Regions from separate parts of the Pseudoalteromonas sp. P80D2 genome, predicted to be linked through region 4. Evidence: predicted binding sites of a transcription regulator. Region 4 holds the regulator's gene; each other region holds the start of a gene.

Region 1 (2,205 bases), on a different contig from region 4:
TTTAAGTTATGGCTTGCCTTGGTCTGAGAATTTAGAGCAGGCGATTAAAACGTTATCGCAGCTGACTGTGCTGGCCAAAAAATAAAAAAGCGCAGAGCAAGCTCTGCGCGAAAGGACCAAGTGTTTTGGTTCAGGGATGTTAATTCATTACTCTGCGTTCTGTTTAAAAGTAAATAGTTGATACTCTTTTAGCTCTGGTACTAGAACTACTAGCTCTTGCTCTTTATGAGCGATATCAGCAAAGCTGCCGCATAATGCATCTGCACGCTCTTCAAGTTGAGCTGCCTGTGTTTCTACACGAGCTTCGATTTGTGCGCCCATGTTTTCCATACGTTGCTCAAACTCATCCATGTCGCCACCTGAACCTAAAAGCTCAGAGCCTAGCGCCACTAAAATACTGCCCATCGATTGCATCATGGCTGACTCGACAGCCGATTCGATTTGCTCATCGAATTGGTCTTCAAAGTTTTGGCCAAATTTTTCGAAATTTTGCTGACCCATGGTGAACGCACCTTGCTGATAGAAAGCGTTTTGTACTTCTACGCTGATATCGTCCATTAATTCTGAAATGTCGCTTAGGCCATCAATATTGAAAGCATTTGAGACTTCTTCGATGGCTACACCAGCTATTTTTACACCATCAAGTGCGATATTTGCTACTTCAGGAAGTTGGCTGCGTAAGCTGTCTGAGTAATCTGCAATTGCTTGCTGTTGTGAAGCATCAAGCGACACGCTTTGACCATCGATATATAAAGTGTGTTGATCGATGATTTTCATAGTGCGATTATCGGCTGTGTATACTTCTAACTCGCTTGGTGTAATGCGTACATCATTTATAAATTCAACATCACACTGCTCACCGCTGAATGAAATATTTGTATCATTATCGTTATGAGCCATTGCGCCGGTAGCGATAAATAAAGAACTTACTAACAATAACTTTTTCATTTTTTTCTTTCCTGTTTGAAATGACACAAATACATAATCAAATTGAATGCCAAAATTTATAAATTCAATTAATTCAAAATCTTGCTGTGTTTTGAGGCTTTTTCAAAAATTGCGGGGAATAACTTTTTAACCATTTTTTAGTCAAATTAACTAAAAAATACACATGCATAAATGACTTTTATCGAAACGATAAAAAACTCTCACTTTTCAGAAATCAAATTTAGCGCTATTTATTCACAATATTGACATATGACCTATTTAGCATGGGTGTATGGCTTTATTTTGGTGGTTTTTTAGATACTAAATTACTACTGAGCTTTTTAATCTTTGCCAATTCATCGAGCAAATTTTAATCTCAAGAATTGGTCTCAAACACTTTATGGAGTGGGTTGTGGGTAAGACATTTAGTTATGACGCGCTAGATGACGATTTTGTTGAAGACGAGTACGAAATGGTCGGGCGTAATCAACACGACAAGAAAAAGCAACGCGTAAAGAAGAAGTTGGAAGACTATCTTGAACAAAAACGCTTGCGCAGAAACTTAGGCGATGACGACTTTGACGAGTACTTGAACGACTAAGCATAAATTTAGATAAAGAGGCAATTTGCCTCTTTATTGCTTTTAGGCTTTGTTATTTGTCCAGTGCAGCTGCGATGTCTGACTCGAGCTGTTCAGGCTTTGTCAGTGGCGCATATCGCTTAATGGCCTTGCCATCTTTACCAATTAAAAATTTGGTGAAATTCCATTTTATTTTGCGGGTAATAAACCCCGGTAATTCTGATTTTAGGTATCTAAAAACAGGGTGAGCATGTTCGCCATTCACATCGACTTTGCTCATCATTAAAAAGCTAACGCCGTAGTTAATTAGGCAGCCTTCTTTAATTTCTTTTGCATCACCTGGTTCTTGTTTGCCAAACTGGTTACATGGAAAACCAATTATGACTAAGCCTTGCTCATGATACTTTTCATGCAGTGCTTGTAAGCCTTCATATTGTGGAGTGAAACCGCATTTACTTGCGGTATTTACAACAAGCACAACCTTGTTTTCAAAATCAGAAAAGTCAACGGTTTGGCCTTGTAGGCTGGTGGCAGAAAGTTGGTGAAATTCGCTCATAATGATAACTTTTTATTATTGTTGCATTGATTCTAACTTGCTTGGCATCTTTCTAAAAGGGTAAATTTTAATCAGCGGTTTTTCTTACTTGGCGTTAAGCATCGCAGCTAACTTAAAATTATAAACAATCCCATCCCTGCCA
Region 2 (2,205 bases), on a different contig from region 4:
GACGTGAACCCACGCCAGCACGGGCTAATACTTTTTGTAACTTTTCAGTTTCTACATTACTCATTCAGATAGTTCTCTCACAGAAGGATCGCTCAATAGCTGGTTGATTTTACTCTCCTGAAGTTCAGGTAACGGCGGTAATTCATCTAAACCAGCTAATGAAAAATAATCTAAGAAAGCGGATGTTGTGGCATATAACGCTGGGCGCCCAGGCACCTCTTTATGGCCAACAACTCTGACCCACTCTCTTTCTAATAAGGTTTTAATAATTCCTGAGCCAACAGCAACCCCCCGTACTTGTTCAATTTCACCACGGGTAATAGGTTGTCTATAGGCAATCAAGGATAAAGTTTCTAGTAGTGCTCGTGAGTATTTAGGTGCGCGCTCTTGCCATAAGTTTGCCAGCCAAGGCGCTAAACTAGCGCAGGCTTGAAACCTGTAACCGCTGCCTACTGCAACAAGCTTAATGCCTCGGGTTTGATAATGCGTTTGAATTTGTTCAATTGCATTATTAATGCGCGGCATAGAAACGCTTAAATCAGCTAATACTGTCTCTTTTAAATGACGTTTAGACACAGGTTTTCCAGCAACAAAAATCGCGGCTTCTATGATTTCGACTAACTGTTCATCACTGATACGTTTTGTGGCCATCACTACTAAAGGTCATTTTAAATCACTAACGCTCTATTATGACAGAAGTCGGCCAAGGTTGGAAAAATTATTGTAAAAAAGCCAGTGTAAAACACTGGCTTTAGGGGATATTTACGAATGAATATTGAAATTAGCTATTTTTAACCATTTCAAGGGCATCATCTTCGGCAACGTCGCTGCCATATTTGCTAATGTAATTAACAAACTCAGTGCGGCTTACACGCTTATCTTTGTTGCTATCCATATAGCCAAAGTGATTTGCGATATCGTCGTCATCGGCTTCTTCAATAGAAACATAACCATTTTTGTCGTTATCTAACGATTTAAAGTCATTTTCGATTGGGTCAAATTTAGCGATTTCAGCTTTAAATGCTGATTCAGATACCTCACTATCAGTTGCTACCTTGCCCGTATTTAATTGCATGTATGCATTAAATTCAGTGCGGCTGATTTGCTCATCCATATTGGTATCGATATTTGAAAAATGATCCCAAATTGCATCATCGTCAGCTTCTACCTTAGAGATATAACCGTCATTGTCATTATCTAGGCTGCCAAAATCGCTGTCGATTTTTGCTAAAGAGTTACTTGCAGAACATGCTGAAAGACTTAGTGCTGCTAAAATTGTTGATGCTAAAGTTAACTTGTTCATAAGACATTTCCTTGTAGTCGATTAGATTCACTTCGACTGTTACAAGTTGAATGCCAAAATGCCTTATTGGCTAAAATCAAGCACTTACAGCCTGGTTAAGTTGAGGTTAAGCCTATGATTTAGCAAGCCTTTCATGGATTACTGTAATTTTTTCATAAAAAAAGCGCTCCGAAGAGCGCTTTTTACAAATAACAAAAATGCCGCTATTAGATAGCTGCGTTTTGGTAACGCTTAACGAAGTCTGTTACTGCTTCGCCATTACATTTTAACGTATTTAAGTTACCAATTTTTTCACGCACAGGTGTTAAACCTTTTTTAAGTGCAGTGATGCAAAGTTGAGTTTCTTTTTGCTCATTTTTAGCAAACACTTCAACAGCTGCTTTTGCTGCTTCTTGTGATTGTGCTTTTTTAGCAATTTCACGGATGTCAGTACCGTTACATAAAATGCTTTTTGAAAAACGTGACATTGAAATGCCATGCTTTGCTGCTTCTTTACGTGCAGCGGTAAACCCTTCGTTCGCACTTAAGATACATAACTTTGATTCAATACGGTTATCAGCTGAAAAGTAGTGCGGGTTGCTTGCTAATGAGCCAAATGAGATACATGCAAGAGAAAGCATCACTAATTGTTTTTTCATGGTTTACCTTTAAATAGTACATAATATGAACGGATGGTTTGCGCGCATTATATAAACAAAAACCAGTAGATCAACTGAATTATTTATTTAATTTAATAATTAATAGTGAGTTAACAATGTTTTTAAATTAAGCAGCAATTGATCAACATTTACCCAATTTGATTTTCGTAATTAGCTCATGAATAAGCCCTAGTTTGATGATAGAATTGCGCTAAACACTGAAACAAAAATAATAGGTGCACCATGAAGGTAATCTCATTTAAC
Region 3 (2,205 bases), 440 kb from region 4:
AGCGAGTGTAACGACAAACGAGCCCCTCACAACGGGTTGTAAATGAAAGCTTAAAGTTAGCGAGTTTCTAGATAAAGAAGCTATCAGCTTTCAGCCGTCAGCTATCAGATTAAAACAAAAGAGCTCGTAGGTTGGGTAGAGCGGAGCGAAACCCAACAAGTTAGCGAGTTTCTAGGGGAAAGAGTAAAGTTATCGAGTTTGAGGCTCACGTAGGCGTGAAATTTATTTTGCGCGATGTTTCTTAAATCTACGTGTAAGTCGTAGGTCGGGCTTTAGCCCGTCAATGTTAGCGGTTATGTGTCGCCATAAATGACGACCTACATGATGTAGGGTAGAGCGGAGCGACACCCAACAAATTAATGAGTTTCTAGGGGGAAAGAGTAAAGTTGCGAGCCTAAGGTAGCTGCGGGTTTATCCCTCGTAGGCGTGAAATTTATTTCGCGCGGTTCTCTGGATTAATGCGGCTGTAGGTCGGGCTTTAGCCCGTCAATGTTAGCGGTTATGTGTCGCCATAAATGGCGACCTACATGATGTAGGGTAGAGCGGAGCGACACCCAACAAGTTAGCGGGTTTCTAGGGGAAAGAGTAAAGTTAGCAAGCTGCTTGACACAAGCTGCAGGCAGCCTAGAGTCGCTAACTCGCTAACTCGCTAACTCGCTAACTCGCTAACTCGCTAACTCGCTAACTCGCTAACTTACATACACAAAAAAGCGGCACTTGGCCGCTTTTCTTAAGTAAGGTGTGTTATTAGCAGTTAGTTTCTTCTGCGTTAACACCTTCTTTTACTTCTTCACATGCATCTTCAACTGCATTTTGTGTATCAGTAATTGCTTCATCAATACGCTCACCTGCGTCTTCAGCAGAGTTGTCTTCACAACCCATGATGAATAAACCTGAAAATAGGGCGATAGTAGCGGCTTTTAAAGTTGAATTTTTCATAATGAAATTCCTTGTAAATTTAAAATAAAGTAAGTGGTTATCTGCTTTTAACTACTTAGGGACACTGCCTCTAAGTGCTCCTGATACCAGCGAAATAACTAGTAATACTAAAAATATAAAAAAGATAATCTTAGCGATGCCTGCAGCGGCTCCTGCGATACCGCCAAAACCTAACACTGCTGCGATTAACGCGATAACTAAAAAAGTAATTGTCCAGCGTAACATAGTGGTCTCCTTGGCTATTTAAATTTTCTTAAGTTCGATGTAACTGAAGCGAGTTCTGTGCCAGAAGTTTTATTTTATATATTTCAATGGGTTGTGTGTTTTTGTCGTTCTTTATAGGGTTCATCATTTGGTAACTTTTACGAGTAAGCATGTAACTTATTCATAGTGATATTTTTTCATATTGAGATGAATGAGGAAAAAGAGAATTGCTGTGGTTATTGGTAAGACCAATTTAACTTTATTTTAAGTGGATAGCTCTAACGCCTTGTTGTGCGTGGTTTTTAGGCTTTTTACTACGGTTGGTTAATAGCTGAACATATAACGTCTGGCTATATTGACTATTTATATCATCTATAACGGGGCTTTAAATGCGCTAATAGTAGGGTGTTAATTATATGTGCGTCATGTTATTTTAAATTTAATTGGTTTTACCAATTTACAATGGTGCTATACAAATGAATTTTGTTTGTTATTATTGGTGCATAATTATTTAACAAAAATAACTTTTTATTTTAAGTAAGCGAGGGGAGTCGTATGGATATAGGTGGATTACTCACCACTGCGGCCAGTTTGATGGTGACAGGCATGGTAGGCGTGTTTGTTTTTCTGACTATTTTGATTTCAGCAGTCACTTTAATGTCAAAGGTAGTGGGTCGATTTGATGATCCTGCAACTGTAGAACCTACGCGTACAGCAAAAATTCAACCTCAACAGGGTGTGCCACAGGCACATATTGCAGCAATCAGCGCTGCAATTGCTCAATTTCGAAATAAACAAAAATAACGGGGCAGCTTAAACATGGCTAAATTAAAATTAACCGAATTAGTATTGCGTGACGCACACCAGTCTCTTTTGGCAACGCGTATGCGCTTAGACGACATGCTACCCATGGCAGAAAAACTCGATAATGCGGGTTATTGGTCAATTGAATCATGGGGTGGTGCGACGTTTGACTCGTGTATCCGTTATTTAGGTGAAGATCCTTGGCAACGTATTCGCGAGCTAAAAGCGGCAATGCCAAACACTAAGCAACAAATGCTA
Region 4 (2,205 bases):
TGGCGCTGTCAGGTGGTGAGCGACGCCGTGTAGAAATTGCTCGCGCATTAGCCGCTAATCCTAAATTTATCCTTTTAGATGAGCCTTTTGCTGGTGTTGATCCAATTTCAGTGTTAGATATAAAGAAAATTATTGAGCACCTAAAAAATCGTGGTATCGGTGTACTAATTACTGACCATAATGTTCGAGAAACCCTTGATGTTTGTGAAAAAGCCTACATTGTTTCTCATGGGGAGCTAATTGCATCAGGCACACCTGAGCACGTATTAGCAGACCAAACTGTACGCGATGTATATCTAGGCGAGCAATTCAGGCTGTAACCATTACGCCAGCGACTAGAGCATCTGCTAGACTTATAACAATGACAATAAATCGATAACTGTGTTTATACAGGTATCGATAACTTAAAAAGGATTGTTAGGGATACATGAGGCAATCATTACAGCTGCGCATGGGCCAGCAACTTACAATGACTCCACAACTGCAACAAGCTATTCGTTTGTTGCAGCTCAGTACATTGGATCTCCAGCAAGAAATTCAAGAAGCGCTTGATAGTAATCCTCTACTTGAAGTGGAAGAAGCGGATTACAACGAAGAAAGCACCGGCAAGAATGAGCAAAAAGCTGAATCTGACGATGTACAAGTCAGCGCGTCTGCCGAAGAAGCACCTAGCGAGTACGAGCAAGAAAGTAGTGATGCTCTCAATAAAGACACCGTAAGCGATGACTTAGCAATGGATGTTACCTGGGATGAGTACATGAGTGCCGCCCCTTCAACATCGTCAGGGCCAATGCCTGAAGATGAATCTATCTATCAGGGAGCATCAACCGAAACCCTTCACGAATACCTGATGTGGCAATTGCAACTCACGCCATTTAGCCCTACTGATGAAGCGATTGCTGTGGCAATTGTAGAAGCTATCGATGACTCAGGTATTTTAACGGTAAGCTGTGAAGATATCGTCGAAAGCTTTAATCAAAATAACGATGAAGAAGAAATCGAACTTGATGAAGTCGAAGCGGTCTTAAAAAGAATTCAGTTATTTGATCCTGTGGGTATTGGCGCGCGCAGTTTACAAGAATGCCTGTGCATTCAGCTACGCCAATTCGATGCCGATACGCCATATTTAGCTGAAACTAAAATGGTTTTATCTGAGCATATCGAATTATTAGCGAGTCGCGACTATCGAACTTTGATGAAAAAGACTAAGCTTAAAGAAAATGAGCTTAAAGAAGTGATGACGCTTATTCACAGCTTAAATCCTAAGCCTGCGGATAGCATAGTACGCGAAGAATCTGAGTACGTTATACCTGATGTATCAGTGAAAAAAGTGAAAGGCCGCTGGGTAGTCGAGTTAAACCCAGATTGTATGCCAAAGATTAGAGTGAACAGCCAATATGCGGCGATGTCTCGCTCTGTTAAATCAAGTAGCGACAGCCAATTTATTCGCTCTCACTTACAAGAAGCAAAGTGGTTTATTAAGAGCTTAGAAAGCCGTAACGATACGCTATTAAAAGTGACCAACTGTATCGTTCAACAACAACAAGCTTTCTTTGAGCATGGCCCTGAGGCAATGAAGCCGATGGTGCTAAATGATGTTGCTGAAATGGTCGAAATGCATGAATCGACGATTTCACGGGTAACAACGCAAAAATATATGCATACCCCACGGGGTATTTTTGAGTTGAAATATTTCTTCTCAAGCCATGTCAGCACCGAAAATGGTGGTGAGTGTTCTTCTACAGCAATACGCGCTTTAATCAAGAAGTTAGTCGCTGCAGAAAACTCAGCTAAACCATTGAGTGATAGCAAAATTGCAGATATATTGGCTGAGCAAGGAATTAAAGTAGCTAGACGTACAATTGCAAAATATCGTGAGTCTCTAGCAATACCTCCGTCTAATCAGCGTAAGAGTCTGATTTAGACGTTTTACATAGAAGGAAAAATGCTTATGCAACTAAATTTAACTGGTCGTCATGTAGAAATCACAGATTCATTAAGAGACTATGTAAACACCAAGTTTGCGAAACTAGAAAGGCATTTTGACCATATTAATAATGTTCATGTCATTCTAGATGTAGAAAAATTAAGCCAAAAAGCAGAAGCAACTTTACATGTAAACGGAGGCGAATTGTTCGCTTCTACAGAACATCAAGATATGTACGCAGCCATTGACTCACTGATCGATAAACTTGATCGCCAAGT

Evidence for each region. Region 4 encodes sigma-54, which starts transcription at its own class of promoters, with help from an activator protein. Its sites were predicted from a motif close to GTTGGCACGNNNNTNGNNT; they were not measured.
Region 1: a site for sigma-54 is predicted at 984-1,002, ahead of VRK28_RS02110 (YggN family protein). Genes of this name have one in related genera too.
Region 2: a site for sigma-54 is predicted at 1,343-1,361, ahead of VRK28_RS01520 (EF-hand domain-containing protein). Genes of this name have one in related genera too.
Region 3: a site for sigma-54 is predicted at 1,211-1,229, ahead of VRK28_RS04895 (DUF1328 domain-containing protein). Genes of this name have one in related genera too.

What each region holds. Positions count from the first base shown of each region.
Region 1 covers NZ_JAZDAR010000018.1:21,975-24,179, forward strand. Annotated here, with positions in the region: gene VRK28_RS02105 (aminotransferase-like domain-containing protein) at 1-85, shown strand, start outside; gene VRK28_RS02110 (YggN family protein) at 148-948, opposite strand; gene VRK28_RS02115 (PA3496 family putative envelope integrity protein) at 1,340-1,528, shown strand; gene VRK28_RS02120 (glutathione peroxidase) at 1,581-2,063, opposite strand; gene VRK28_RS02125 (AzlD domain-containing protein) at 2,171-2,205, opposite strand, start outside.
Region 2 covers NZ_JAZDAR010000017.1:108,765-110,969, forward strand. Annotated here, with positions in the region: gene rluB (23S rRNA pseudouridine(2605) synthase RluB) at 1-64, opposite strand, end outside; gene scpB (SMC-Scp complex subunit ScpB) at 61-651, opposite strand; gene VRK28_RS01520 (EF-hand domain-containing protein) at 782-1,303, opposite strand; gene VRK28_RS01525 (exonuclease III) at 1,510-1,941, opposite strand; gene xthA (exodeoxyribonuclease III) at 2,185-2,205, shown strand, end outside.
Region 3 covers NZ_JAZDAR010000026.1:18,471-20,675, reverse strand. Annotated here, with positions in the region: gene VRK28_RS04905 (hypothetical protein) at 1-46, shown strand, start outside; gene VRK28_RS04900 (hypothetical protein) at 748-939, opposite strand; gene VRK28_RS04895 (DUF1328 domain-containing protein) at 991-1,164, opposite strand; gene VRK28_RS04890 (OadG family protein) at 1,699-1,947, shown strand; gene oadA (sodium-extruding oxaloacetate decarboxylase subunit alpha) at 1,963-2,205, shown strand, end outside.
Region 4 covers NZ_JAZDAR010000026.1:457,343-459,547, forward strand. Annotated here, with positions in the region: gene lptB (LPS export ABC transporter ATP-binding protein) at 1-320, shown strand, start outside; gene VRK28_RS06900 (RNA polymerase factor sigma-54) at 428-1,924, shown strand; gene hpf (ribosome hibernation promoting factor) at 1,952-2,205, shown strand, end outside.